One region of the Bradyrhizobium sp. CCBAU 11434 genome, then DNA from elsewhere that is predicted to be linked to it. Evidence: predicted binding sites of a transcription regulator. Region 1 holds the regulator's gene; each other region holds the start of a gene.
The links. The regulator LexA, encoded in region 1, represses DNA repair genes until DNA is damaged. The targets are predictions, from matches to a motif close to TGTTCNNNNTGTGTTCNG.
Positions count from the first base shown of each region.

Region 2: the regulator LexA is predicted to act here: its motif matches at 1,568-1,585, upstream of XI06_RS37895 (YifB family Mg chelatase-like AAA ATPase).
Region 3: the regulator LexA is predicted to act here: its motif matches at 2,469-2,486, upstream of recA (recombinase RecA).

Region 1 is NZ_LBJX01000093.1:22,960-32,697, forward strand. It holds gene gltA (citrate synthase) at 1-101, opposite strand, end outside; gene gltX (glutamate--tRNA ligase) at 246-1,673, opposite strand; gene XI06_RS23960 (glutamine--tRNA ligase/YqeY domain fusion protein) at 1,818-3,494, shown strand; gene XI06_RS23965 (nuclear transport factor 2 family protein) at 3,515-3,901, shown strand; gene XI06_RS23970 (DUF2171 domain-containing protein) at 3,990-4,223, shown strand; gene XI06_RS23975 (ComEC/Rec2 family competence protein) at 4,323-6,605, shown strand; gene XI06_RS23980 (hypothetical protein) at 6,616-7,050, opposite strand; gene XI06_RS23985 (hypothetical protein) at 7,242-7,448, opposite strand; gene lexA (transcriptional repressor LexA) at 7,607-8,308, opposite strand; gene XI06_RS23995 (molybdopterin molybdotransferase MoeA) at 8,485-9,696, opposite strand.
Region 2 is NZ_LBJX01000102.1:127,066-136,803, reverse strand. It holds gene XI06_RS37910 (AAA family ATPase) at 1-277, shown strand, start outside; gene XI06_RS37905 (tetratricopeptide repeat protein) at 299-1,075, opposite strand; gene XI06_RS37900 (PilZ domain-containing protein) at 1,159-1,404, opposite strand; gene XI06_RS37895 (YifB family Mg chelatase-like AAA ATPase) at 1,634-3,172, shown strand; gene XI06_RS37890 (hypothetical protein) at 3,269-3,739, shown strand; gene XI06_RS37885 (ATP-binding protein) at 3,864-6,089, shown strand; gene XI06_RS37880 (histidine phosphatase family protein) at 6,210-6,842, shown strand; gene coaA (type I pantothenate kinase) at 6,855-7,811, opposite strand; gene XI06_RS37870 (phosphoribosyl-ATP diphosphatase) at 7,892-8,212, opposite strand; gene hisF (imidazole glycerol phosphate synthase subunit HisF) at 8,291-9,064, opposite strand; gene hisA (1-(5-phosphoribosyl)-5-[(5-phosphoribosylamino)methylideneamino]imidazole-4-carboxamide isomerase) at 9,068-9,738, opposite strand, start outside.
Region 3 is NZ_LBJX01000002.1:349,203-358,940, forward strand. It holds gene XI06_RS03870 (hypothetical protein) at 356-616, shown strand; gene XI06_RS03875 (hypothetical protein) at 1,280-1,447, opposite strand; gene XI06_RS03880 (hypothetical protein) at 1,684-1,863, shown strand; gene recA (recombinase RecA) at 2,579-3,667, shown strand; gene XI06_RS03890 (hypothetical protein) at 4,030-4,329, shown strand; gene XI06_RS03895 (hypothetical protein) at 4,412-5,044, shown strand; gene gcvP (aminomethyl-transferring glycine dehydrogenase) at 5,152-8,019, opposite strand; gene gcvH (glycine cleavage system protein GcvH) at 8,037-8,405, opposite strand; gene gcvT (glycine cleavage system aminomethyltransferase GcvT) at 8,415-9,563, opposite strand; glycine riboswitch at 9,710-9,738, opposite strand, start outside.

The DNA of each region.
Region 1 (9,738 bases):
TCGATGACATCAGGTCCGACGCTGCCGCTGTGAATCGGAAGATCGTAATTCTTGTTTCCGACCGTCAGCGTGGCGGTCTTTGGGCTTTCTTTGGCGTCCATCAGAGGTCCCCGATGTGTGGTGAAACGGGCCGGAGCCGGAGGCCCCCAAGGAGAAGATGGGGCAGGCCGGATGTTCCAGAATGTACGGGGAGATGGGTATATTATTGCTGTGTGCGCTGCAAGATCATGGCAGCCATGGCCTACTTACGTCGTAGATTGGTCCTTAAGCCGGTCCAGGCTTTCCTGGCGTCCCAGCACGTCCAAAACCTCAAATATTCCAGGCGACGTGGTGCGGCCGGTCAATGCTGCTCGCAGCGGCTGGGCGACCGCGCCGAGCTTGAGACTATTTTCCTCGGCGAAGGCGCGCAGCGCAGCTTCGGTGACAGCGCCGCTCCAGGTCTCGACTTTCTCCAGCGCGGAATGAAGCTGGCCGATCAGCTTGCGGTTCTCGGGCGTCAGCAGGGCTGCCGCCTTCGGGTCGAGCTGCAACGGCCGGTCGGCGAAGATGAAAGAGGCGCCGTCGATCAGCTCGATCAGCGTCTTGGCGCGCTCCTTCAGGGATGGCATGGCCTTGAGCAGCTGGGCGCGCGTGGCGTCGTTTAATTTGGCCTTAATCTCGTCGCGCGCGGGCACGACGTGGTCGAGCACGTCCTCGAACATCCTCACGAGCGATTGATCGTCGGCGTGGCGGATGTAATGGCCGTTGAGGTTCTCCAACTTGGCGAAGTCGAAGCGGGCGGCGGCGCGGCCGACATTGGCGAGGTCGAACGCCGCGATCATCTCCTCGGTCGAGAAGATCTCCTGATCGCCATGGCTCCAGCCGAGCCGGACGAGGTAATTCCGGAGCGCGGCCGGGAGGTATCCCATGGCGCGGTAGGCATCGACGCCGAGCGCGCCGTGGCGCTTGGAGAGTTTTGAGCCATCCGGTCCGTGGATCAGCGGGATGTGGGACATGTTCGGGAGCGCCCAGCCCATCGCATCGTAGATCTGCTTCTGGCGGGCGGCGTTGATGAGGTGGTCGTCGCCGCGGATGACATGGGTGACGCCCATGTCGTGGTCATCCACGACCACGGCGAGCATGTAGGTCGGGTTGCCATCGCCGCGCAGCAGGACGAGGTCGTCGAGGTTCTCGTTCTGCCAGACCACACGACCCTGGACCTGGTCCTCGATCACGGTCTCGCCGGTCTGCGGCGCGCGCAGGCGGATGGTCGGCTTGACGTCAGCAGGCGCGGTGGCCGGATCGCGGTCGCGCCACATGCCGTCATAGAGGCGGGTGCGTCCTTCCGCGCGCGCCTTCTCGCGCATGGCGGCGAGCTCCTCGGCGGTGGCGTAGCAGCGATAGGCCTTGCCGTCGGTGAGCAACTGCTCGGCGATCTCGCGGTGGCGGGCCGCGCGGCTGAACTGGTAGATCACGTCGCCATCCCAGCCGAGCTCCAGCCATTTCAGCCCGTCCAGGATCGCGCCGATCGCAGCCTCAGTGGAGCGCTCCCGGTCGGTGTCCTCGATCCGGAGCAGCATCTTGCCGCCGTGCTTCTTCGCAAAGAGCCAGTTGAACAGCGCCGTGCGGGCGCCTCCGATATGGAGGAAGCCGGTCGGGGAGGGAGCAAAGCGGGTAACGACGGAATCGGTCATTCTTGGCAGGGCCTATGCATTGGAGGCGGTGGTATATAACAGGACCAGAGCATAACTAAAGCCCGACAGCGGACGCCTTAAGGCCTTGGCTCAGCCAAGCGAATTTGGCAGAAGGACCGCTGATTTCCCTACAGGATTTTCGTAATGACAGAACCGGTGGCGACTGAGGTTGGGCGCGATTTCATTCGTGACATCATCCAGGCCGACCTCGATCAGGCCAAGTACAAGGAGATCGTGACCCGGTTCCCGCCGGAGCCGAACGGTTACCTGCATATCGGCCACGCCAAGTCGATCGCGCTGAATTTCGGCATCGCCCAGGAATTTCCGGGCCGCTGCCATCTGCGCTTCGACGACACCAATCCGGTCAAGGAAGAGCAGGAATATATCGATTCCATCCAGGCCGACGTGCACTGGCTCGGCTACGATTGGGGCAAGAACCTGTTCTATGCCTCTGATTATTTCGACCGCCTGTACGAATGGGCGGAGAAGCTGATCCGCGACGGGCTCGCTTATGTCGACGACCAGTCCCAGGAGGAGATTCGCCTCGCGCGCGGCACGCTGACCGAACCCGGCAAGAACTCGCCGTTCCGCGACCGCTCGGTGGACGAGAATCTCGACCTGTTCCGCCGCATGAAGGCCGGCGAATTCCCGAACGGCGCGCGCGTGCTGCGGGCGAAGATCGACATGTCCTCGGGCAACATCAATCTGCGCGACCCCGTGCTCTATCGCATCCTGCATGCGCATCATCCGCGGACTGGGACGAAGTGGAGTATCTATCCGAGCTACGACTACGCCCACGGCCAGTCGGACGCGATCGAAGGCATCACGCACTCGATCTGCACGCTGGAGTTCGAGGACCACCGGCCGCTCTACGATTGGTTCATCGAGAAGTTGCCGGTGCCGTCCACGCCGCACCAGTACGAAATGGCGCGGCTCAATCTGACCTACACGCTGCTGTCCAAGCGTGTCCTGACCCAGCTCGTCCGCGACGGCCATGTCGCCGGCTGGGACGATCCGCGCATGCCGACCATGGCGGGGATGCGCCGCCGCGGCGTGCCGCCGGCGGCCTTGCGCGAATTCATCAAGCGCATCGGCGTGGCCAAGGCCAACAGCGTGGTCGATGTCGGCATGCTCGAGTTCTGCATCCGTGAGGAGCTGAACCGCACGTCGCAGCGGCGCATGGCGGTGTTGAAGCCGCTCAAGGTCGTGATCGAGAACTATCCGGAAGGGCAGACCGAGGAGCTCGAGGCGATCAACCATCCGGATGATCCCTCGGCAGGCACGCGAAAAATCACGTTCGGCCGTGAGCTCTATATCGAGCAGGACGACTTCATGGAGAGCCCGCCGAAGAAGTTTTTCCGCCTGTCGCCCGGCAATGAGGTGCGGCTGCGCTACGCTTATTTCGTCAAGTGCACCGGCGTGATCAAGAACGACAAGGGCGAAGTGGTGGAGCTGCGCTGCACTTACGATCCCGCGACCAAGGGCGGCAACGCGCCTGACGGCCGCAAGGTCAAGGCGACCATGCACTGGCTGCCGGCGGCCAATTCTGTGCCCGCGGAGATCCGCATCTACAACCAGCTGTTCGCCAATCCGAGCCCGGACGCCTCGAACTTCGCGGCCGATCTCAATCCGAACTCGCTGGAGATCCTGTCCGACGCGCGGATCGAAGCCTCGGTTGCCGCGAGCAATTCGACCGAGCCGATGCAGTTCGAGCGCCAGGGCTATTTCGTGCGCGACAAGGACTCGACGCCCGGCAAGCCGGTGTTCTCGCGCACCATCGGCCTGCGCGATACCTTCGCGAAAGAAGTGGCCAAAGGCTGACGCAAAGGGCTGACGGGCACATGAGCAGCGAGGCCGACGCCATCGTTTCCGCCATCATCGCGAAATGGTGCGCCGGGTTCGCGACGCTCGATGCGGCTGCGCTGTCGGCGCTGTATTCGAAGAACGCATTCTTCTTCGGCTCCAACCCAAGGCTCTATCGGGGCAGGGATGGCGTCACCGATTATTTCAACGGCCTGCCGCGCTGGCGCAAGCCGGGCGCGGCATTTTCCGAGGTGCAGGCGGCGCAGGTCGGTCCCGATCTGATCAATATGGGCGCGACCATCACGTTCAACTTCGCAGGTGAGCGCCCGGATCTCGTCGTCAAGATGAGTTGGGTCATCATCCGCCAGGACGGTGACTGGAAGATCGTCAATCACCACGCCTCGGCCAAGGCGCCGCTGATCTGACAGGCGCGCCGTCACACGGTATCGTCATTCCGGGGAGAGCAACGAACGCGCTCCCTCTGCGTTGGGTGGGTCCAACGAGGATCCCACCATGCAGAACATCGCAGAGCATATGGAAGTCATCGGCGCAGACGGCGTCCATATCGGAACGGTCGACAAGGTCGAGGGCAACCGCATCAAGCTGACCAAGAAGGATAGTGGTGAGGGCAGTCACAAGGGGCACCACCATTTCATCGACAAGGGCCTTGTCGCCGGTGTCGAAGGCAACAAGGTCCGCCTGTCGGCCAAGGCGGACGTCGCGGTGACAATGGAAGAGGAAAAGTAGGGGCGCGGCCCCTTCGTTCCTGATCCGTACCGCTATTCGGCGACCTGCACGTTCCGGTAGCCTCTGCACCCGTCGCGTATCGCAGGGGTTGTCAAGGGAATGGCGGAGCCGGGCCGGCCGCAGCGTCTGTCGCAAGGCATTGCCGGGACTTGGCCGACAGGCCGGGCCGCGTCGGCCGGAGGCTTTGTGCCGGCAGGGTCGGGCGTCTGGCCCGGGGTTGTCGGGACGCTGCGCGAATGGGCCAAGGCCGAGGCTGGTGCGGGGCGGCTGTTTCCCTGGGTGCCCATCGCCTTCGGCTGCGGCATCGCGCTCTATTTTACCGCCGATCACGAGCCGGTGCTGTGGGTCACGGTTGCGACGGCGGCCGCGCTCACGCTCGGCGCGGCCCTGTTGCGGAGGAGCCGGTGGTTTGCGCCCGCGATCATGATCGCGGCGGTCGCGGCCGGTTTTGCGGCGGCGACGTGGAAGACGGCGCGCATCGCCCACACTGTGCTCGCAAAGCCGCTTTATTCCGTGTCGCTGTCGGGCTTCGTCGAGACCCGCGACATCCGCGAACGCACTGACCGCTTCGTGCTGCGCGTCACGGCGATGGAGGCGCAGCGCAGCGACGTGAAGCTGGAGCGCGTCCGCCTCTCCGTGCGCAAGGGAACCGCCCCCGACGTCGGCAGCTTCGTGCAGCTGAAAGCGCGGCTGATGCCACCGCTGTCGCCATTGCGGCCGGGCAGCTACGATTTCTCGCGCGACATGTTCTTCCAGGGCATCGGTGCGTCCGGCTTTGCGATGGGAGCAATCACGACTGTGACGCCGCCCGTGCCGGGCGGATTGCAGCTACGCTACGCCGCGGTCATGCAAGGCCTGCGCGATGCGATCGACGCGCGCATCCGCGCCACGCTCGACGGCGACAACCGCGCCATCGCGACCGCGCTGCTCACCGGCCGCCGCGATGCGATCACCACGCCCGTCAATGACGCGATGTTCATCTCGGGGCTCGGTCACGTCCTCTCGATTTCAGGCTATCACATGGCCGTCGTCGCGGGTGTCGTCTTCTTCGCGGTCCGCGCGCTGCTCGCGCTCGTCCCGGGACTGACCGTGGGGTTTCCCATCAAGAAATGGTCGGCCGCCGCTGCGCTGGCTGCGTCGGCGTTCTATCTGCTGCTCTCGGGCGCCGAAGTCGCGACACAAAGATCGTTCTTCATGACCGCGGTGGTGCTGATTGCTGTCATCGTCGATCGCCGCGCGATCACGTTCCGCACCCTGGCCGTGGCGGCGCTGATCGTGCTCGCAGTCGCGCCGGAAGCGCTGGTGCATCCAAGCTTTCAAATGTCGTTCGCCGCAACGCTCGGGCTCGTCGCGCTGGTGCAGGTCGGCATGCCGAGCCTGTTTGCCTCGCCCGATCATTCGGCGACCGCGCGCATCGCGCTGTGGGGCGGCCGCGAGATCGCGATGTTGTTCATGGCCTCGATGATCGCGGGGCTTGCGACGACGCCTTACGCCGCCTTCCATTTCCACCGTGTTACGCCTTACGGCGTGCTTGCCAATCTCGGCGCGATGCCGGTGGTCTCGGCGCTGGTGATGCCGGCAGGGCTATTGGGATTGCTCGCGGCTCCCTTCGGGCTGGACGGAGTGTTCTGGTGGTTGATGGGGATCGGCATCGACTGGATGATTTTGGTCACGCGCTGGGTCGCTGCGTTACCGGGCGCGGTCGGCCACGTCGCGGCCTTCGGCACGGCGCCGCTGATCGTTGCGAGCTTGGGCCTGGTCCTGATGGGTCTGCTGCGCACGCCGCTGCGATGGTCGGGAGCATTCGTGCTGGTGGCGGCGACCATCTGGGGTCTTTCCATCAGGCAACCCGACATTCTCATCGCCGGTGACGGTCAGAACGTCGCGGTGCGAGGCAGGGACGGGCAGCTGCATCTGATCAGGACGAAGAAGGACAATTTCCTGCTGAAGGAGTGGCTCGCGGCTGACGCTGATCCGCGCGATGCGGCGAGTGGCTCGCTCGGTGACGGCGTGTCGTGTGACGACGCCGGCTGCGTGACGCCGCTTGCTGACGGCCGCATGATCGCCCTGGCGCTGCGCATCGACGCGCTGGCCGATGATTGCAGCCGCGCGGCACTGGTGGTGACCGCAAGGCCCGCGCCGCCGGATTGTACCGCGATGGTGGTCGACCGGCCGCGTCTGGTGAGCCAGGGTGCGCTGGCGCTGACACCCCGCGGCGACGGTTTTGCGATTCAGTCGGTGAGGGCGAGGGGCGCAAACCGCCCCTGGTCGCCGGCGGCGGCCGGCGATGGCGATTTCGAACTGACCCTCGTGCCGCGGTCGGCAGCTCCGCGCTTCAAGGACGCAACACCGTCGGAGGCCGACCTTCAGGCCGAGGATTAGAACCGATGGTTCAACCGATCGGCAGGCGCGGAGGCGTCGGACTGATATCGGAAATCACTTGCGGCTTATGCTCGCGCTCACCGAACGGCTGGGTCACCGGCAGCTGCAGCACGGTTGCGCGCTGGCCTTCGACGAGTTGGGTCACCAGCACATATTTGCCATCGGGAAATTCGATCGCGTCGTGATGACGATCGGGAATGTGCGGATCGACCTTGCCGAACTTGCCGACGCGCGAATTGATGGTGCGCGTCCAGATCCACCTGTTGTCGTAACGGACGTTGTCGGCGAAGGCGAGCTCCGTTCCCGGCAGCAGGCAGACCGCGACCGACATGTCGGCTTCGGAGGCGAAGCCGCGCGTCGAGGTGCCGCGGAAGGTTGTCGTGACAATCGTCTCGCCGACTTCTGCGGGACGCGTCGCGACGGCATGCAGGCTATAGTCACACATCGGGTGCTCCTCATCAGCGATAGAGCACCGCGCCTCTTCTGAGGCGCAGGCCTCTATCAGAGTGGAAGCTTGCAATCATATGCGATGTTGGGGGCAAATCTGCGGCTCAGATCCGCGGCTTGCAATCACAATATCTTTCCCGCGCCGATGAGGAACAAAGCCTGCTCCTGTGCATTCGGGAGACTTCGCTCTCAGCGTCCTGATGGTGCCGACCAGCCCGAATACGGCCAGGCCGACTGCGCCTGCTGCTTGACGGCGTTGCGGGCATTGCGGAATTGCTCACTCGTCGTGGCCTGTGGCGCCTTGCGAACGCGATGCTGCGGCTGCGCAGCGATGGCCTGCGACCCTGATGCCGCGATCAGCGCCATCGCGACGGTGCTCAGAATGATTTTGCGCATGGCGGTCTCCTCGGTCTTCGTTGTGGCGTGCCGGGGATGTAGCGCCGAAGAGGGGGCCGGATAATCTGTGCAGAACCTGAAGGACTATCCAGCCGGAGCGGACAATCGTCCGCTCCAATCTTAAGGGCGTGCTCGCCAGGTGCGAGCGCGGGACGAGTTCAGTATTTCCGGTACAGCCCGATCAGCTTGCCCTGGATCTTGACCCGGTTGGGCGGCAGGATCCGGACCTCGTAAGCGGCGTTTGCCGGCTCGAGCGCGATTGAAGCGCCACGGCGGCGGAAGCGCTTGAGCGTCGCTTCCTCGTCGTCGATCAGGGCCACCACGATATCGCCGGTGTCGCAGCTCTCGTTGCGCTGGATCAGCGCCATGTCGCCATCGAGAATGCCGGCGTCGACCATGGAATCACCGCGCACTTCGAGCGCGTAGTGCTCGCCCGCGCCGAGCATGTCGGGCGGGACACTGATGGTGTGGCTGCGCGTCTGCAAGGCCTCTATCGGCGTACCGGCCGCGATCCGGCCCATTACAGGAACCGCGACAGGACGCTCGCCCTCGTCGGCGGGCGGGCTCGAGGTCGTGCGCACCTTGCCGAGATTGCCCTCGATGACGCTCGGCGTGAAGCCGCGGCGGCTTCCGGCGGCCGCCTGGAGCTCAGGCAGCTTGATCACCTCGATTGCGCGGGCGCGGTTGGGCAGGCGGCGGATGAAGCCGCGCTCCTCGAGCGCGGTGATCAGGCGATGGATGCCCGACTTCGAGCGCAGATCGAGCGCATCCTTCATCTCGTCGAAGGAGGGCGGCACGCCGCTCTCCTTCAATCGCTCGCTGATGAACCGCAGGAGCTCGTATTGTTTGCGCGTTAACATCTCGACCAAAATCCCCCTGACGATGTCGTTCGATTCCGAGACGCTGAATTCAGCAATAAGCCGCCACACGCTCGAAACAAATCATGAACGGACACTATATGTTCGATACATGTTCCGCAACTGCTTAATTTACCGTGAACGCGGCAAAGCTCGCGGAACGGTTGCGAACGACGCGCTCACGCGGGCAGTCGCAACACCTCGCAAGGCGTGCCGGCTTCGGCCTTCGGCGCGAACGGGGCGCGCACGAGAAGTGCCTGTGCCGCAGCGAGATTCGCAAGCAGTGAGGAATCCTGGTGATTGACGGGAAGAGCGACGAGCGTGCCGTCATCCCGCGTCTCCAGACGCGCACGCAAATAATCCTCGCGCTGGTCATTGGCGCTGACGTCGCGGCCGAGCACGGCGCGTTCGCGGCGATGATGAATCACTGAACGGCCCGACATCGCGCGAATCAGCGGCACCAGGAACAGGAAGCCGCAGACATAGGATGACACGGGATTGCCGGGCAGGCCGATCACGCGCATCGGCCCGAGCTGCCCGTTCATCATCGGCTTGCCCGGCCGCATCGCGATCTTCCAGAACGCCATCGAGATACCTTCGTTCGTCAGCGCCTGCTGCACCAGATCGTGGTCGCCGACAGACGCTCCGCCGGTCGTGATCAGGATGTCGGCACCGGATTCGCGCGCGCGGCGGATGCCCGATGTGGTGGCGGCAAGCGTGTCGGCGGCAACGCCGAGATCGATGGTGTCGGCCCCCTCGCTGCGGGCGAGGGCGTGCAGGGCGTAGCCGTTGGAATAGACGATCTGGCCGTGGCCGGGCGTCGAGCCCGGCATCACCAGCTCGTCGCCGGTCGCGAGAATCGCGACCTTCGGACGGCGGCGGACGGCAAGCTGCGGGTGGTTCATGCCGGCGGCGAGCGCAAGGTCGCGCTCGGTCAGGCGCGTACCCTTGTGCAGGAGCACCTCACCCTCGCGGAAGTCGATCCCGGCGGGGCGGATGTGCCGCCCGGTGACGGCGGCTTCCTTGATCGTGATGCGCTTGCCGTCCGCGATGGTGTCCTCCTGGATCACGACCGCATCCGCGCCGGCGGGAACGACGCCGCCGGTGAAGATCCGTACGGCATCGCCAGCGCCGACTGTTCCAGCAAACGGGCGGCCGGCTGCGACCTCGCCGATGACCGTGAGCTGTGCATCAACCTTCGCCGCATCGGCCGCGCGGACGGCATAGCCATCCATCGCCGACATGGCCTCGGGCGGCTGCGTCCGCCGCGCGGCAACGTCGCGCGCGAGCACGCGATGGAACGCCTGATCCAGTGCGATCATTTCCTCTGCCAAAGGCTCTGCACCGGCGAGCACGGCGGCAAGCGCATCGGAAACCGGCATCAGGGCCACGGCGTACTCCCGCAACAAGATCGAAGGACTCGGTCGGCGAGG
Region 2 (9,738 bases), on a different contig from region 1:
GATCGAGGTCAAGGCGTTCGCCAAGACCATGGAAAGCCAGCCGCTCGCGGTGATTCCGTTCGACTCGAAACTGTTCTCGACCGCGGCCAACAATGGCCAGATGATCGCGGAGGTCTCCAAGAGCCACCGCACCACCGAGCTGTTCCAGAACATGGCCAACCGGCTCGCCGGGCGCGGCGAGGTGAAAAAACCGAAGCGCTCGCTGCTCGGACCGCTGCTGAAGCGGCTGAAGGGCAAGACGGGGCGCGGATCCGCGCCGCATCGCAAGGCGTCGTAAACAGCCGGCAACGGCGGTGGATTATTTCTCCGCCCGCTGCTGCTGCTTCTTCGCCAGCAGCTGCCGCAGCGCCGTGATCTTGGCCGCGGCCTGGTCGGGAGGCAAATCTGCCTTCACGAGGATTTCAGCCTCGGTCTCGCGGCCCTGCAATCCCAACACCAGCGCGAGATTGGCACGGATCCGCGCATTGCTCTGATTGCGTTGATAGGCGCGGCCGAGCACCTGTTCGGCCTTCGGCAGATTGTTCTGCAGCATGTATGACAGGCCGAGATTGGACAGCACCGTCGGCTCCTCGGGCACGATCTTCAGTGCCGTGGCGTAATATTGCTGCGCTTCCTCGTTGCGGCCGAGCTGGTCGAGCGCCGCGCCCTGCGCCGACAGGATTCGCCAATCGGGATCCTCGGGCGTATGCGCGCGGCCCAGCACGTCAAAAGCCTGCTGGAAATTTCCATTGTCGGCGAGCGCACGGCCGTAACCGGCGAGCAGCGCCTTGTTGCTGGGATGGGCGAGCACGGCCTGCTCGAACACGGCGACCGCCTGGGCGTGCTGGCCGCCGTCACGCAGCGCCTTGCCATATTCGAGGACGATATTGGGATCGTTCGGCTTGGCACGATAGCGCTCGCGCAAGGCGCCCATATCCGGCTTGCCATCGGCCGCGGCGACAGGCTCGGACCGGCCGCCGAGCGCGCCGGTCACGTCGTCCAGGCTCGTGGTCTGGCAGCCGCCGAGGGCAAGCACCGCGAGCGCGGGAAGCAGGAATCTCGCCGGGGACGAGGCAAGGGACGAACGCTTGGACATACTCTGATCACCGCCGGCGGACTGATCAGAGATGCTTTGCCGATTAACGCTAAAGTCCGGTTAAGGACGCGTCCTTATGTGACCTAGTCGGTAAATTCCGCACCGAATTCGCAGCCGATGCGCCAGCGCAGGCGGCATTGGCGGGAGTAATCCGGCGCGAAGATGATGGTGAACTGCGGCGGCACTTCCAGGAATTCCGCCACCACTTTCACGCCCCCGTCCGAGATATCGGTGATCGTGCAGTCCCGCGGCAGCGAGCCCGCGCCAAGATGAATCTTGGCCAGCCGGCTGCACACCCGTCGTTCGCTTCTGCGGCGATTTGCAAGCATTTGAATTGTTCACCCGTTAGATCACGGCCCATCCCGCACCTCTAGGAGTAGCGGACATTCGTTGGGATGTGCTGAGGAGAGCCGTTCGCATTCGAGGCGTAGTCGAAGCTTAGTGTCCTGGTCCCGTTTACCTGATGTTAGGAACCGCCGGGGCCCTCATCCATGTTCCCGTATTGTTCTTGTCAAATCAGTCCCGCTCTGCTACCCCTAATTGTGCAAGGGGGGCAGCATGGTCCAGCGGGTTTCGACAGTCGCCTTTGAGGGAATCGAGGCCCGCGCGGTCGATGTGCAGGTGCAGGTCGCGCCGGGTCTGCCGGCCTTTGCCATCGTCGGCCTGCCGGACAAGGCGGTGTCGGAGGCGCGCGAGCGCGTCCGATCGGCGCTGATCGCTTCGGGGCTGGCGCTGCCGGCGCGTCGGATCACCGTCAATCTCGCACCCGCCGACGTCCCGAAGGAAGGCAGCCATTACGACCTGCCGATCGCGCTCGGACTGATGGCGGCGATTGGTGCGATCCCGCCGGATGCGCTGACCGGCTTCACCGTGCTCGGTGAGCTCGGCCTCGACGGCTCGATCGCACCAGTCGCTGGCGTATTGCCCGCCGCGATCGGCGCCAACACGCGCGAGGAAGGCTTGATCTGCCCCGCCGCCTGCGGCTCTGAGGCAGCTTGGGCGAGCCCCGACATCCAGATCGTCGCCGCGCACTCGCTGATTCAGATCGCCAACCATTTCAAGGGCTCGCAGGTGCTGTCGCGGCCCCTGCCGAAAGTGCATGAAGCCGCAAGCTCGCTGCTCGATTTGCGCGACATCAAGGGCCAGGAAAGCGCCAAGCGCGCGCTGGAGATCGCAGCCGCGGGCGGACATCACCTCTTGATGATCGGCGCGCCCGGTGCCGGCAAATCAATGCTGGCCGCGCGCCTGCCCTCGATCCTGCCGCCGCTATCGCCCGGCGAACTGCTCGAGGTCTCGATGATCGCCTCCGTCGCCGGCGAGATCGAGGGCGGCGCGCTGACATCGCGGCGGCCGTTCCGCTCGCCGCATCATTCCGCCAGCATGGCCGCACTCACCGGCGGCGGCGCGCGCGCAAAGCCCGGCGAGATCTCGCTGGCGCATCAGGGCGTGTTGTTCCTCGACGAGCTGCCCGAGTTCGATCCGCGCGTGCTGGATTCGCTGCGCCAGCCCTTGGAGAATGGCGAGGTGTCGGTGTCGCGCGCCAATCACCGCGTCACCTACCCTGCCCGCTTCATGCTGGTCGCCGCGATGAATCCCTGCCGCTGCGGCAATGCGTTCGAGCCCGGCTATGCCTGCAAGCGCGGCCGCATCGACCGCTGCACCGGCGATTATCAGGCGCGCATCTCCGGCCCGCTGATGGATCGCATCGACCTGCGCATCGAAGTCCCTGCTGTCACCGCAGCCGATCTGATCCTGCCGCCAGCGACCGAAGGCTCCGCTGAAGTCGCCGCGCGCGTGGCGGCGGCGCGCGATATCCAGCTCGCGCGTTACGCGGAGGCGGGCCTGCCGCAGGTCCGCACCAATGCCGAAGCGCCGGCCGCGGTGCTCGAGGACATCGCCAAGCCCGACGCGCAGGGGCAGAAACTGCTGCGCGATGCTGCCGAGACCATGCGGCTGTCGGCGCGCGGCTATCACCGGGTGCTGCGGGTGGCACGCACGCTCGCCGACCTCGATGGCGCGGACAGGATCGGCCGGCTGCATCTCGCCGAAGCGCTGTCGTACCGCGCACTCGCGGAGGATGTGCGCCAGCTCGCCTGATCATCCCGCGCATCAACCCGGTGGTAACGAGTTTCCTTTACGCTCTGCAAACCATAAGGCCCATCAGTTCCATCAGGGCCTGGCGAGTAGCGTGTCATGTTGCGTTTCAAGATCCTGGCCTCAGTGGTTCCCCTGTTGGCGGCTGCGGTGTTCGCCCGCAGCGAGATCGGATCGGTCTCGCAGCCCTGCATCGCCCTCGGCGACACCTCGGTCGAGCTGACCTCCCTGTTCTGGACCGCCGGCGTCCATGTCGCCTTCACCGACGATCTGTCGCGCGCCACGGTCCGGGTTCAGATCACCGATGACCCAGATACTGCGGACTTCGCGGTCGTGGACGATGGTCTCGGTTCTGAGCCCGATTCCTGCCAGGCCAATCCAGCGAACCGCCTCATCACCATCGCAGCGCAACCTGTCGATGGTGGCCCGGTGATCTATCTTTCCACTGACGGCCCGGCCGATTACCGCATCTTTGTCCGCTCGAAGACGTTCTCGCCGCGCGAGGCCGCAGCCCTGATCGTCGGTGCTCATGGCGACCACAAGTGGCCCCTCCAGGCCGCCTCGCTCTGACGCATTAATACCTCGTCAACCCTGTTTCGAGGCCACCTCGAAGCCTCAAGCTGTTCGCAAGGTCGGCAGGACATCGTCGCGCACGGCGGTGGCAGGTTTCGGGCAAGAGTCGGGGTCGGTGGCGATGGATCGGACGTTCCGGATCAAGGTGCGCATGCGCCGCTTCAGGCGCCGCCACCCGAAGGTCGCCTTTGCCATCCGCTCCTTCATGATCTTCTCGGCCACGTTCGGCGGCGCCTATGGCTTCGTCACCGGCAGCCGCGCGCCGAATTCCGGCTACGATCCCAACGCGTTTGCGATCGGTGCGAGCTTCCTCTTCGCGCTGGCTTGCCTTGGGCTTGCCACGCTGAGCATGCGGCTGCGTTTCGTTGCCAGGCGGATGCGCAAGCTCGCCGCTCACAACGAGGCGCTGATCGACCGCAATTGGGAGCTGAAGGAAGCCGAAGAGCGCGCCCGCAGCCTGTTCGAATCACAGGGCGACCTCATCGTGCTGCGCGATCATCAGGGTCGTATCACCTTCGCCAACGACGCCTATTGCGCGCTGGCCGGGCAGGCGCGCAGCGCACTGGTCGGCACGCGGTTCGATTTCGACGTGCTGGAGCAGGGCGACAGCGCGCGCGAAGCGAGCGGCACGCGCATCCATGACCAGAAGATATCAACTCCGCTCGGCGCGCGCTGGATCGCCTGGCGCGAGGGCCTTGTCCGGCACGATGCCGGTCGGCCCGCCGAGCTGCAAAGCGTCGGACGCGACGTCACCGACCGCACCGAGACCGAGCGTGCGCTGTCGGATGCGCGCGACCAGGCCGATGCCGCCAATCGCGCCAAGTCGCGCTTCCTCGCGATGGCCTCGCACGAGATCCGCACACCGCTCAACGGCATCATCGGCATGGGCGGACTCCTGCTCGACACCAATTTGACGCCGGAGCAGACGACCTACGCCAGGGCGGTGAAAACATCGGGCGAAGCGCTGATGGCGCTGATCGAAGAGCTGCTCGACTATTCCAAGATCGAGGCCGGCAAGCTCGATCTCGAGCAGCGTCCCTTTGCACTCTCGACCCTGATCGAGGAAGTTACCGAACTGCTGGCGCCGCGCGCGCAGGCCAAGAAACTCGAGATCGCGGCTTATGTTGACGAGCGGCTGCCGCTTGAAGTCAGCGGCGATGCCGCACGGCTGCGCCAGGTGCTGCTTAATCTTGCCGGCAATGCCATCAAGTTCACCGTATCAGGCGGCGTAGCGCTGATCGTCGAGCCCGGCATCTGGCCGAACGAGATCAGCTTCCTGGTCCGCGACACCGGCATCGGCATTGCGCCCGAGGCGCAATCGCGCATCTTCCGCGAATTCGAGCAGGCCGACGACCGCGTTGCCCGCACCTACGGCGGCACCGGGCTTGGCCTTGCCATCAGCGAGCGCATCGTCAAGCGCATGGGCGGCCGTATCACGCTGGAGAGCGCGCCCGGCAAGGGCTCGACCTTCGAGGTCGCCATTCCGCTCGCGCCCTCGCAAGGCGAGGCCGGACAAACGGCATTTCCGAGCCCTGATCTATCAGGCAAATCCATCCTGCTGATCGCCGACGGCATCGAAGCGTCCCTGATCGCGCGGCGGCTGGAGCGCTGGGGCGGCCAGACCTGCCTGGTCGCAGACGCAGCGGTGGCCGAAGCGCTGCTGCCGGAGCGCTCCTGGCATGCGGTGCTGGTCGACCATGCGCTCGGCGCGACCATTGCCGATCGCGTGGGCGAAGCCGCCCGCGCCCATGCGACGCAGCGCCTCGTGCTGCTGACACCGAGCTCGCGTCACGAAGGACTCTCGCCTGCTTTCACCGGCTTCCTGGTCAAGCCATTGCGTGCAGCCTCGCTCGCCGCGCGCCTCGCGCTGACGCCGGAGGTCGCATCACCCGATCTCGCACCCGAGCCCGTCGAGCCGACGGCAGTCAGAGCGCCCACGCACGGCCTCTCGATCCTTGTCGCCGAGGACAATGAGATCAACGCGCTGCTGATGCGGTCGCTGCTGACCAAGCTCGGCCACCGTGTCGTCATCGCGGTTCATGGCGAAGCGGCCTTGGAATCCTGGCTTGCGGCCAGCTCTGCCGGCACGCCTTATGACCTGGTGTTGATGGACATCCAGATGCCGCAGCTCGACGGCATCGAGGCAACCAAACGCATCCGTGCCCATGAGGCCGTGAGCGGCGGCCATCACACGCCGATCCTCGCTCTCACCGCGAACACGCTGGTGGAAGATCGCTACGCCTGCTTCGAGGCAGGCATGAACGGATTTCTGATCAAGCCGCTCGATCGCGAGAAGCTGGACGAGGCGCTCGCGGGCTTGGCGGCGGCACGGCAGCTGGCGGTGTAGCCCGCGCTCTCTCCCCGTGGTGACGGGCGCGCCTTGCCCGGCCGACAATCTGCAATTGAAATCGAACCTGCTGTGCGTCATCATCCTGCGGGGGCTCGGTTTCCGTAGAGGATATCGCGCATGAATGTGCTTTGCCGCCTCTTCGTCATTGTCCTTCTCGCCGCTAGCGCCCAGGCTGCCGTCGCAGCGGATACGACGGAGCTCATCGCCTCGCTAAAGCAGGGCGGCTACGTTCTGGTGTTTCGGCACACCGCGACCGACGACAGCCAGAAGGACGTCTATCCCTTCAAGTTCGACGACATGAGTGCCCAGCGCCAGCTGAGTGAAAAGGGCAGGGATATGGCGCGTCAGATCGGGGTGGCAATCCGGGAACGCGCGATTCCGATCGGGAATGTCTACACAAGCCGCCTGAACCGCGCGATCGAAGCCGGCAAGCTGATCACCGGCAAGGAAGGCCAGGCAGTCGACGCATTGACGGACAGCAGCAACGCCAGCGCATCGGGAATGGCAAACCCCAGTGCCGCGAACACAAAGGCTGGAGCGGCCGTGCGCCAGCTCGTCGATCAATCGCCGGCATCAGGCACGAACACCGTCCTCGTCACGCACAAGACGAACCTTGCCGATGCCTTCGGCAAGGACGCCGGAGACGTTCAGGAAGGCGAAGCCTTTGTCTACAAGGCCAGCGGCTCCGGACCCGCGACTTTCGTGGCCCGCATCAAAGCCGCGGATTGGACGGCGAAGGCCGGCCAATGATGGGCGGCGAAGCTACAGCCTTCTGAGCGCCACGCTCTCCACCGCGTGATCCGCGGCCTTCTTCAGGATCAGCGTCGCCCGCGGGCGCGTCGGCAAGATGTTGTCCTCGAGATTGGCGAGGTTGGTCCGCTCCCAGATCGCGGTGGCGGTGGCGATCGCCTCCTCGTCCGACAACAGCGCATAGCGGTTGAAGTAGGACTTTGGATTGGTGAACGCGGTGTCGCGCAGTGCCAGGAAGCGCTTGATGTACCAGTGCCGCAGCGCCTCTTCGTCGGCGTCGATATAGACCGAGAAGTCGAAGAAGTCGGAGACGACGGGCACCGCCTTGCCGTCACGCGGCAGCTTGCCGGTCTGCAAGACATTGACGCCCTCGACGATCAAAATGTCGGGCTGGTCGATCTCGGCCCATTCATTCGGCACGATATCGTAGGTCAGATGCGAATAAACCGGCGAGCGCACGTGCCGGCGGCCCGACTTGATGTCGGACAGAAAGTTGAGCAGCAGCTGCAGGTCGTAGCTCTCCGGAAAACCCTTCTTCTGCAAAATGCCTTGCTGCTCGAGCAGCGCCTTCGGGTAGAGGAATCCGTCGGTGGTGATCAGATCGACTTTCGGACGCGGCGACCAGCGCGCCAGCAGCGCCTGCAGCACGCGGGCTGTGGTCGACTTCCCGACCGCGACGGAACCGGCAACGCCGATGATGTAGGGCACCTTGCGGTCGCGGATATTGAGGAACTGCCGCTCGGCGTAATACAGGCGCTGCATCGCATCGACATAGATCGAGAGCAGGCGCGACAGCGGCAGATAGATGTCCTCGACTTCCTTGAGATCGAGACGGTCGTGCAGCGAACGCAGCCGGTCGAACTCGCCCGGCTCCAGCGTCATCGGCGTATCGTCGCGCAACCGCGCCCATTCTTCGCGCGTATAGACGCGGTACGGATTATATAGCTGCTCGGGTGCGCGGATATCCATGACGCGACCTTTCCGTTGGGACTCTTTAGTTGAGCATGATCTTTTCGGAAAACCGCTTCACACTTTTCCGGATCATGCTCCTAACCCTTACGCGACGCTTTCTCTTCCAACCCAGACATGTTCGTACGCTTGTCGAGGGCGGCTTCCACCTCTTCCAACTTTACGCCGCGCGCCTTGAGCAGCACAAGGAAGTGATAGAGCAGGTCGGCACTCTCGGCGATCAGATGCGCGCGATCGTTTTCGACTGCTGCGATTACGGTTTCGACTGCTTCCTCACCGAACTTCTTGGCGCAATGTTCGGCACCCTTGTCGAGAAGCTTGCGGGTATAGGAGGCCTCTCCACCGGAGGCCGCGCGGGCGTCGATGGTCTCGGCGAGGTCATGGATCGTGAAACGCGGCATCGGAATTACTCAGAAACATATCCGGCCAGACAGGCCTTTTCCCACCGGCCAGTGTAGCATTTTTACGAACGGGAGTCGTCAGGCATCCATGCGCATGGGCAAGCCCCGCCGCGTCATGTGCTCCTTGGCTTCACGGATGGTGAATTCCCCGAAATGGAAGATGGAGGCGGCCAGCACGGCCGTGGCGTGCCCGTCGCGAATACCCTCGACGAGGTGATCGAGATTGCCGACGCCGCCCGAGGCGATCACGGGAACGGGAACGCTGTCGGCAATCGCCCGGGTCAGCGGGATGTCAAAACCCTGCCTGGTGCCGTCGCGATCCATCGAGGTGAGCAGGATCTCACCAGCGCCGAGCGAAACCACTTCCTGGGCGTATTCGACGGCGTCGATGCCGGTCGAGTTGCGGCCGCCATGGGTAAAGATCTCCCAGCGGTCGCCGCCCGGGCGCTTGACCCGCTTGGCGTCGATCGCGACCACAACGCACTGCTCGCCGAATTTTTCGGCGGCTTCCTTGACGAACTCGCGCCGCGACACCGCAGCGCTGTTGATCGAGACCTTGTCCGCGCCGGCGCGCAGCAGCGTCTTGATGTCGTTGACCTCACGCACACCGCCGCCGACGGTGACAGGCATGAAGCAGGCTTCCGCCGTGCGCCGGACGACATCCAGCATGATGCCGCGATTCTCATGGGTCGCGGTGATGTCGAGGAAGGTCAGCTCGTCGGCGCCGGCGGCGTCGTAGGCAATCGCGGCCTCGACGGGATCGCCGGCATCGCGCAGATCGACGAAATTGACGCCCTTGACGACGCGGCCGTCCTTGACGTCGAGACAGGGAATCACGCGCACCTTGAACATGTGTCAGCTCCTGGGCGCGTTGCGGATCAAGGCGAGGGCGGCGGCGGGATCGAGCCGGCCGTCATAGAGCGCGCGGCCGGCGATCGCGCCGGCGAGCTTTTTCGCACGCGGCGTCAGCATCGCCTTGACGTCCTCGATCGAGGCGAGACCGCCCGAGGCGATCACGGGAATCGAGATCGCATCCGCCAACGCGATGGTCGCGTCCAGGTTCAGGCCCTTGAGCAGGCCGTCGCGCGCGATGTCGGTGAAGATGATTGCGGCGACGCCGGCATCCTCGAACCGCTGCGCGATTTCCAGCACCGTCACCTGCGAAGTCTCGGCCCAGCCTTCGACCGCAACCTTGCCGTCGCGGGCGTCGAGCCCGACAGCGACGCGGCCGGGGAATTTCTTCGCCGCCGCCTTCACGAGCTCCGGATCGCGCACCGCAGCGGTGCCGATGATGACGCGGGTGATACCTTTTTCCAGCCAGGCTTCGACGGTTTTGAGATCGCGAATGCCGCCGCCGAGCTGCACCGGGATCTTGATCGTCTTCAGCATCGCTTCGACGGCCTGCGCATTGACCGGCTTTCCGGCAAAGGCGCCGTCGAGGTCGACGACGTGGAGATATTCAAAACCCTGCGTGACAAAGCTCTGCGCTTGCGCCGCGGGATCGAGATTGAAGACAGTGGCGCGCG
Region 3 (9,738 bases), on a different contig from region 1:
TTCCGAAAGTCGGGGCCGATGATCGCGTTGCAGGCACGGCGGAACCGTGTCCCGGCCGGGTGCCCGCGTACCAGGGCCGATATCGGCCCTACAGCCAGGAACTCTGTTCACGGCAGGAGAACCACGGAAAAAGACGCCGAATTGGCGGCGAATCCGCGGTTCCATCGCGGGCGAGCCAAGGCGGTCGCGGAACCGCCGCGGCCGGCCCCGTGAGAACTTTCTTGTGCACAATGTGTAAGTCTACGACCTTCGCAGCAAATGCGCACGCGCCTCACATTTCCACTTTTGCGTGCGCTGCGATTATGATCTGGTGAGTCTGGACGACCGGGACCCGCGTGTCGTGCAAGAGGAAGACGTGATCTGGCTCAGACATCTCGCTCAGCGTTGGGGTGCAAGACATCTCCCCTTGGTCTGTCCGCAATGCCAGCAGCCGGCTTCTTCGGATGTGTACAAGCGTGGACGCTTCAAGCTCGGTGACGAGAACCTCGTCTGCGAGCAGTGTGGCGGGACCAGCGTCGTCACCTTCTGGCGTTTCGAAGGCCTGGCAAGCCATGACGATCGCACCCCCGCCAAGGACAGGCGTGGCTGGCAAACGCACCGCGCCGACGTCGCCTGAAGCGCGCGCGACATGGACTCACATGCAAAAAAAACCCGCCAGGGGAGAGCCGGGCGGGCAGAAGGTTATTGGAGGCTGAGGTGCTGGGCTGCAACACCATAGCCGAATGACCGTAGCCCGCTCAGCTTACGACAGCCTGACATCCCCGAGCACAGTCGAATTCCACACACCGAACTTCCGCCATGAGCCGGCACCGCAACGCGTCCGCCAAAAACGAAGACCCCGCTCGGGCCGAGCGGGGTCGACTGGGTATGGGGGCCCGGTGTTGGTCCACCGGGCAAACCGACGCTAGAGCATTCGGCTTACAGTTGCCTCACGCGAGGCTTGCGCGAACCTTGCGATCGGACCCGCGCGTCCCAATTCAGACATCTCCGCGCACAACTTCAGACACAAGCGTTGGCGACACTCTCCGCGCACGGCGAAGCCATGGGGGATACGTGGCGCGCCGATAGCGGGGTGGCATCATGGACAAGGTTGAGCGGTCATTCGCCGCCGCGACGGCGGCTGGCTTCGTGGTGTTGGTGATCGGCATCGTGCTGCTGGCGCTGATGTAGCGAGGCCCGGCCGGGACGCGTCGCCAGAACTGGCGAAAACAACCCCCATGCACAGTAGGCCGCGGCCTGTCTCGTCTTGGCCGTTGCTTGGCCGCTTCTTGGCCTTTCCTCAGTGCACCCTGATCTCGTCCAGGGGCAGATGGAGATCGGCGGCGCGTTCCTCGCGGTCCTTCTTGCGGAACTCGCTTTCCCTGCGCTCGAACTTCAGCATCTCCTCGAGCGCGGTCTCGAGCAGTGGGTTGCGCCTGCTCGCATCGCGGTGCGCATCTTCCGTCATGATCCGATCCCCAACTGTCGCGGCGCCGTTCTCAAGGAAAGCCCGCGGCCACGGAAAAGTTCTGTGCCGAAGGATTGCGGACGGCAGAACCGCGCTGCGTCCTTGATGAGCATCATCCTCGGGTGCGGAGGCGTGACCTCACATTTTGCGGAGGGGCAGGAGCGTCTCATTGCTTCCATGCTATCGTATCGCGTCGCCTCGGCGACGATCATGGAGATGGTCATCGGAGACGGTTCATGGGCTTCTGGCTTTTTATCATCATCTCGCTTGGATCGATCCCGCTCGCAGGCGCGATGGCGCGCGAGCGCAACAGGTCGTCGCGGGTGTGGCTTTTGGTTGCCGTCGCGGTCGGGCCCTTGGCGCCTCTGCTGCTGTTGATTCTCGGGGATGCGAAGCGCCCGGCCGCCGTCAATTGAGGGAGGGTCAGGGCGCAACGACGTGTAGAACGACTGCCGCCGCGATGCACAGGCCAATGGAGATGGCCGCTCCATAACGGGCATAAGGCCAAGCCCCGCCCGTGACGAACACGAGGCCGGCAGAGGTGACTACCTTCAGCGCGTTCATGACCATGCGCCCAGTATGGGTCGCGTCTCGCCTTGGGAACACTCACAAATCCGAAACCGGGAATTCCCAGCGGTCAAAATCGCCTCAAATCTGGTGCTGTCCTCATTCGAACAGTCATTCGGGAAATCAGGACACTCGAAGTTCCGGTAGTGGAACACCGCATTTTCCCGGACTCCACATCCTCAGCGTTCTCGGTAGAAATACGTGGGCCGGGGCTGGCATTTTATCCCGAACAATTATTGCAACCGGCAAGGGGCTACCGCGAGGTGGCCCCTTTCGATTCCGACACCCGCAGAGGCGGATTGATCTGGTCGTTTGGGCTGGCGCTTTTGCCAACCGCAATTCCGGCCGTGAACAGGAAGGCATTGCCCAAGATTTAACTTCGGATACCCGGGGTCAAATACGGGCAGGCCCCAGATTCAGGTACTGGCCGACAGGCCAGCGCCCAGATTCACAAAAGAACATATTGCGAACTGAGAACAAATAGTGTACGGTATTTTTATCGACGACCCGCCGCGCCAATCGTTTGTCCCACACGCGAATCCTCGCCATAAGGAGCACGACCCAATGTCCACCACTGCCCTGCGTATCGTCGAAGGATCCTCCATGGACAAGAGTAAAGCTCTGGCTGCCGCGCTCTCCCAGATCGAGCGTCAGTTCGGCAAGGGCTCGGTGATGAAGCTCGGCAAGAACGACCGGTCCATGGACATCGAGGCGGTGTCGTCAGGCTCGCTCGGGCTGGATATCGCACTTGGCATCGGCGGCCTTCCGAAGGGGCGTATCGTCGAGATCTACGGTCCGGAATCCTCGGGCAAGACGACGCTGGCGCTGCACACGGTGGCGGAAGCCCAGAAGAAGGGCGGCATCTGCGCCTTCATCGACGCCGAGCACGCGCTCGACCCGGTCTATGCCCGCAAGCTGGGGGTCAACATCGACGAGCTGCTGATCTCCCAGCCTGACACCGGCGAGCAGGCGCTGGAAATCTGCGACACGCTGGTGCGCTCGGGTGCGGTGGACGTGCTGGTGATCGATTCGGTCGCGGCGCTGGTGCCGAAGGCCGAACTCGAGGGCGAGATGGGCGATGCGCTGCCGGGCCTGCAGGCCCGTCTGATGAGCCAGGCGCTGCGCAAGCTGACGGCCTCGATCAACAAGTCCAACACCATGGTGATCTTCATCAACCAGATCCGCATGAAGATCGGTGTGATGTACGGCTCGCCCGAGACCACGACCGGCGGCAACGCGCTGAAATTCTATGCCTCCGTCCGCCTCGACATCCGCCGCATCGGCGCGATCAAGGAGCGCGACGAAGTGGTTGGCAACACCACCCGCGTCAAGGTGGTGAAGAACAAGCTGGCGCCGCCGTTCAAGCAGGTCGAGTTCGACATCATGTACGGCGAAGGCGTCTCCAAGATGGGCGAGATTCTCGACCTCGGCGTCAAGGCCGGCCTCGTGGAAAAATCCGGTGCCTGGTTCTCCTATGACAGCCAGCGTCTCGGTCAGGGCCGCGAAAACTCGAAAGCGTTTTTGAAGGCCAACCCCGACATCACCGCCAAGATCGAGACCGCGATCCGCCAGAACTCCGGCCTGATCGCCGAGCAGATCCTGGCCGGCACGCCCGAGCGCGACGCCGACGGCGAAGAGCCGACGGACGAGTAAGCCTTAGACCGAAAAGTTTTCGCGAGGAGCGGGCGCTGAGGACGTTGAGTTGCCGACGTCGTCAGTGCCCGTTTCGTTTTGTGATGTAGCGGTCGGATGGTGCGATGAAGCGTCTGATCTTGACCAGTTCGGCAGGCCTTTGCCTCATGTTGGCAGATCGTGCCGACGTCGTGATTCCGTTCTTCTTCCGTTTTGCATGGGGACCACTACCGTCTCCAGGCGTTCTCGCCAACGAACCACCGTGGCGCTGGGACTCGCAACGCCGCATGTTGGTCGCGCCGACTTAATGTGCATTGCTCGAGGTTCTAAGTATCGATTTTGAGAGGCGATTGCGTCTCGTTTTGGAGTAGGTCACGGGGGCCATGAAACGCGTCATCCTGACCAGTCCGTCCGGCGTCGGTCTCACCTACGCGGATCGCGCGGACATGGTCGTCCCGCTGATCTTTCGATTTGTCTGGGGCCCGCTGCCTACGTCGCACCACCTTGGGGAGTACCTCACAGGAGGCTATTTCAGAGGCGACCCGGAAGTACGTTGGTCCGACCTTGTCGCGCGGTCGCCCAAGAGCGGTCTCGCGCACAAGGAGCTCGGACTGGTCTGGTTCTGCGAGGCCTATGGCGTCGAAGAGATCGAGCTGTGGTTTGATCCCAGCCCGAGCAATTAATTGCAACTGATCTGGATCCTCGACTATCTCCGTTCCGAGCCCTGCGGCCGAGCGTACAAAGCTGCGACTGGTCGATTTCGATTTGCTCGGAGCAGACGCCGACAGGCTTCGCGATCACACCATCCGGCAATTGGACATCGCAGAGCCCGACTTCGAGGACGCCCGTATCGCCTGGGAGGCCTACCGTGCGCCAACGCCGGAGCTCTGTTTCGGGTTGCTCAATCGGGAGTTTCCCACGCTCCCCTTCCTGAAGCCGGCGATGGAAGAATTGTTGGCAGAGCTGCCGTCTCCAGGCACCGGGCTGGGCGCGACGGAAACGCAACTGCTCGATTTAATCGCGAAGGGGCACAATCGCACCAAGGAGCTATTTGAGCCGGGCGGGCTGCTCGACACGCGCGTATTCGACCAGTGGGAGCTCGGTCCGTTGCTTGAAGGGCTCGCCTCTGACCCGATGCCAGCGATTGCCGGTCTCGATCCGAAACTTGCAACCCTCCCACGGCACGATGCGAGAGGTCGCAATGCCGCCTATCGCCGAAGCCGGCTGTCGCTGACGGAGTTTGGTCGCGCGGTTCTGGATGGCCGGGAGGATTTTCGCCGTCACAACCCGATCAGGCGCTGGTGGGGCGGCACGCTTCTGACCAACGAGCGGCTATGGCGGTGGGATCGCGAAAGCCGAAGTTTTGGTTGCGCCTTAGAGGCGCATTCAAGACCGTAGCGTCGGGTGGGCAAAGGCGCGCAAGCGCCGTGCCCACCATACTTCAACAATCTAGAGGTCGTGGGCACGCTCCGCTTTGCCGACCCTTGAGAGACCTACGCCGCATCTTACTCCGCAGCTTCCGCGTAATCGCTCACCGGCGGGCAGGAGCACACGAGGTTGCGGTCGCCATAGACGTTGTCGACGCGGCCGACGGGGCACCAATATTTGTCGGTGCGCGAGACGCCATCGGGGAAGCAGCCCTCGCTGCGGGCGTAGGCGCGCTTCCAATCGTCGTCTGCGATGTCGTGCACGGTGTGCGGGGCGTGACGCAGCGGCGATGCCTCGATCTTGAAGCGGCCGGCCTCGACCTCGGCGATTTCTTTCCGGATCGCGATCATGGCATCGCAGAAGCGATCCAACTCCGCCTTCGATTCCGACTCGGTTGGCTCGATCATCAGCGTGCCCGGCACCGGGAAGCTCATGGTGGGCGCATGGAAGCCGTAATCGATCAGGCGCTTTGCGATGTCGTCGACGGTGACGCCCGAGGTCGTCTTCAACGGACGGGGATCGACGATGCACTCATGCGCGACGCGGCCCTTCTCGTTCTTGTAAAGCACCGGGAAATGCGCATCGAGGCGCGCGGCGATGTAATTGGCATTGAGGATCGCGATCTCGGTGGCGCGCTTCAATCCTTCGCCGCCCATCATCAGGATGTAGATGTAGGAGATCGTGAGGATCGAGGCTGAGCCGAACGGCGCGGCTGAAACCGGACCCACGGGTGCGTCAGCCTGAGTTGCGGGATGACCGGGCAGGAACGGCGCCAGATGCGCCTTCACGCCGATCGGGCCCATGCCGGGGCCGCCGCCGCCATGCGGGATGCAGAAGGTCTTGTGCAGGTTGAGATGGCTGACATCGGCGCCGTAATCGCCAGGCCTGCTGAGGCCGACCTGTGCGTTGAGGTTGGCGCCGTCGAGATACACCTGGCCGCCATGGCCGTGGACGATGTCGCAGATCTCCTTGATATGCTCCTCGAACACACCATGGGTCGAGGGATAGGTGATCATCACAGCGGCAAGATCGTTCGAATGCTGTTCCGCCTTGGCACGGAGATCGTTGACGTCGACGTCGCCATTCTTCTCGCAGGCGACCACCACCACGTCCATGCCGACCATCGCGGCCGAGGCCGGGTTGGTGCCGTGGGCAGAGGAGGGGATCAGGCAGATCTTGCGGTGGCTCTCTCCACGCGCCGCGTGATAGGCGCGGATCGCGAGCAGGCCCGCATATTCGCCTTGCGCGCCCGAATTCGGCTGCAGCGAGATCGCGTCATAACCGGTGATGTCGCACAGCCATTTTTCCAGCCGCGCGAACAGCGCGTGATAGCCGGCGGCCTGCTCGCGCGGGGCGAACGGGTGAAGGTTGCCGAATTCCGGCCAGGTCAGCGACATCATCTCGGTGGTCGCGTTCAGCTTCATCGTGCAGGAGCCCAGCGGGATCATGGCGCGGTCGAGCGCGAGGTCGCGATCACTGAGCTTGCGCATGTAGCGCAGCATCTCGGTCTCCGAGCGATGCGCGTGGAACACCGGATGGGTGAGGAACGTCGTGGTGCGCTTCAGATCGTCCGGCAGCGCCTCGCGCGTGGTGGCATCTAACTCGGCGTAGGCAAGCGTGCCGCCGAAGGCGCGCCAGACGGCTTCGACCGTCGCCGGCGTCGTGGTCTCGTCGAGCGCGATGCGCAAGCTCGCGTCACCAACACCGAGATTGATCTTCTCGGCAGCTGCGCGCGCGACGATCTCAGTGCGCTTGGCGCCCGCATCGACGCTGAGCGTGTCGAAGAAGGTATCGCTATCAGGCGCAAAACCGAGCTTGCGCAAGCCCGCGGCAAGCACCGCGGTGCGGCGATGGACAGTACGCGCGATCTGCGTGAGGCCCTCGGGGCCGTGATAGGTCGCATACATCGCGGCGATCACGGCGAGCAGCACCTGCGCGGTGCAGATGTTGGAGGTCGCCTTCTCGCGGCGGATGTGCTGCTCGCGGGTCTGCAGCGCGAGGCGATAGGCGGGGGCACCGCGGGAATCCACGGAGAGGCCGACGATGCGGCCGGGCAGCGAGCGCTTCAGCGCATCGCGCACCGCCATATAGGCCGCGTGCGGTCCGCCATAACCCATCGGCACGCCAAAGCGCTGCGCCGAACCAACAGCGATGTCGGCACCGAGCTCGCCGGGCGAAGCAATCAGCGTCAGCGCCAGCAGATCGGCCGCAACGATCGCAAGCGCGCCCTTGGCCTTCAGCGCCGCGATCGCGGGCCGGAGGTCGCGCAAGGCGCCGGAAGTTCCAGGATATTGCAGCAGCGCACCGAGCACGTCCGCCTTGTCGAGATCGGTGAGCGGATCGCCGACGACCAGAGTCCAGCCGAGCGGCTCGGCGCGGGTGCGCATCACAGCCAACGTCTGCGGATGCACGTCCTTGTCGACGAAGAAGGCCTTTGCTTCGACCTTCGAATGCCGCTCGGCGAGCGCCATGGCTTCGGCCGCCGCGGTCGCCTCGTCAAGCAGCGAGGCGTTGGCGACGTCGAGCCCGGTGAGATCGCAGATCATGGTCTGGAAATTGAACAGCGCTTCCAGCCGGCCCTGGCTGATCTCGGGCTGGTAGGGCGTGTAGGCCGTGTACCAGGCCGGGTTCTCCAGGATATTGCGCTGGATCACCGCGGGCAAAATCGTGCCGGAATAGCCTTGGCCGATCAGCGAGGTGAAGACCTGGTTCTGCCGTGCGAGCTCGGCCATATGCGCGATCGCCTCGGTCTCGCTCAGCGGCTTGCCGAGATCGAGCGGGGCGGCCTGCCGGATCGAACTGGGGAGCGTTTCCGCCATCAGCGCGTCGACGCTTTTGGCGCCGACCGTCTCTAACATTGCGGTGACATCGCGCGCGGAGGGGCCGATGTGGCGGCGAGCGAAATTGGCGGCGGTCTCGCCGCTGGATTTACGGTGCGCGGTCATCGCTTGCTCCATCGTCTTTAAGCCGTATGTGCCTTGTAGGCGGCTTCATCCATAAGGCCGCCAAGCTCGCTCTTGTCGGCAATTTTCATCTTGAAGAACCAGGCTTTGCTTTGCGCGTCCGAGTTCACCAGTGCGGGCTCGGCGGCGAGCGCGTCGTTGGTTTCGAGCACTTCGCCCGAGATCGGTGCGTAGACGTCGGAGGCGGCCTTGACCGATTCCACGACGGCGGCGGCTTCCGCCTTCTTCAAGGTACGGCCGACCTTGGGCAATTCGACGAACACGACGTCGCCGAGCTGCGACTGCGCGTAATCGGTTATGCCGACGGTGGCGACATCGCCGTCGATCGCGAGCCATTCATGGTCGGAGGTGTACAGCGTCGTGGTCATTTTCGATCCTCAGCGTTTGTAGGTGTTTTTCACGAAGGGCATGGCGGCGACGGTGAGCGGCAGACGTTGCCCGCGCACCTCGGCGAAGAGTTTTGTGCCGAATGCGCTTAAGGCAGTGGGCACGTAGCCCATCGCAACAGGCGCATTCAGGCTGGGGCCGAAGCCGCCTGAAGTGACCTTTCCGATTGCCTCGCCGCCTTCGCTATCTGCAAACAGCAATGCGCCCTCGCGCACCGGCGCGCGGCCCTCGGCACGCAGGCCGACGCGGCGGCGGGACGCGCCGTGATCGAAATGCGCGAGGATCTTTTCAGCCCCGGGACATCCGCCGGCGCGGGCGCCGCCGGTGCGGCGGCTCTTCTGCACCGACCATTCCAGCGCGGCTTCGACCGGCGTGGTCTCGGTGTCGATATCGTGGCCGTAGAGGCAGAGCCCGGCCTCGAGCCGCAGGCTGTCGCGGGCGCCAAGGCCGACCGGCATCACATCCGGATTTTCGAGCAGCATCTTCGCCAGACGTTCGGCGTCGGCCGCCGGGACAGAAATCTCAAAACCGTCCTCGCCGGTGTAGCCCGAGCGCGAGACCAAGCACTTGATGCCGGCGACCTCATGCGCGCCCGCATCCATGAACTTCATGGTGGGCGCCGCTGCACATAATTTCGCCAGCGCCGACTCCGCCTTTGGGCCCTGCAGCGCAATCAGCGCCCGATCGGCAAGCGAATCGATGATGCAGGTGTCCGACAGATTCGCGCGCAGATGCGCCTCGTCCTCGGCCTTGCAGGCGGCGTTGACGACCAGGAACAGGTGGTCGCCGAAATTGGCGACCATGAGATCGTCGAGGATGCCGCCGGCTTCATTGGTGAACTGGGCGTAGCGCTGGCGGCCCGGTGCGATCGCCACGATGTCCTGCGGCACCAACCGCTCCAGCGCGCGGGCGGCATCCTCGACCTTGCCGGACTTCGGCAGGACGCGGATCTGGCCCATATGGGAGACGTCGAACAGGCCGGCGGAGGTGCGGGTATGGAGGTGCTCTTTCAGCACGCCGGCGGGGTACTGCACGGGCATGTCATAGCCCGCGAACGGCACCATCTTGCCGCCAAGAGACACATGCAGGTCGTAAAGGGGGGTACGTTCCAGGGAGTCTTTGTCATCACGCACGGACATCACAGGGGCCCTCGGCGGTTCCCCGGGGATGATTCCCCGAGACAAACCAGTCGAAGCCCCATCTGTCGCTGTGCCTGAGAGTATTATCCCGTCGGCGGACACTATCCGGGTCTTAAGCCCGTCAGCGCCTCTTTCCAGATGTCGTCAAAGCCACGCGGTCCTTTTGCCTGAGAGT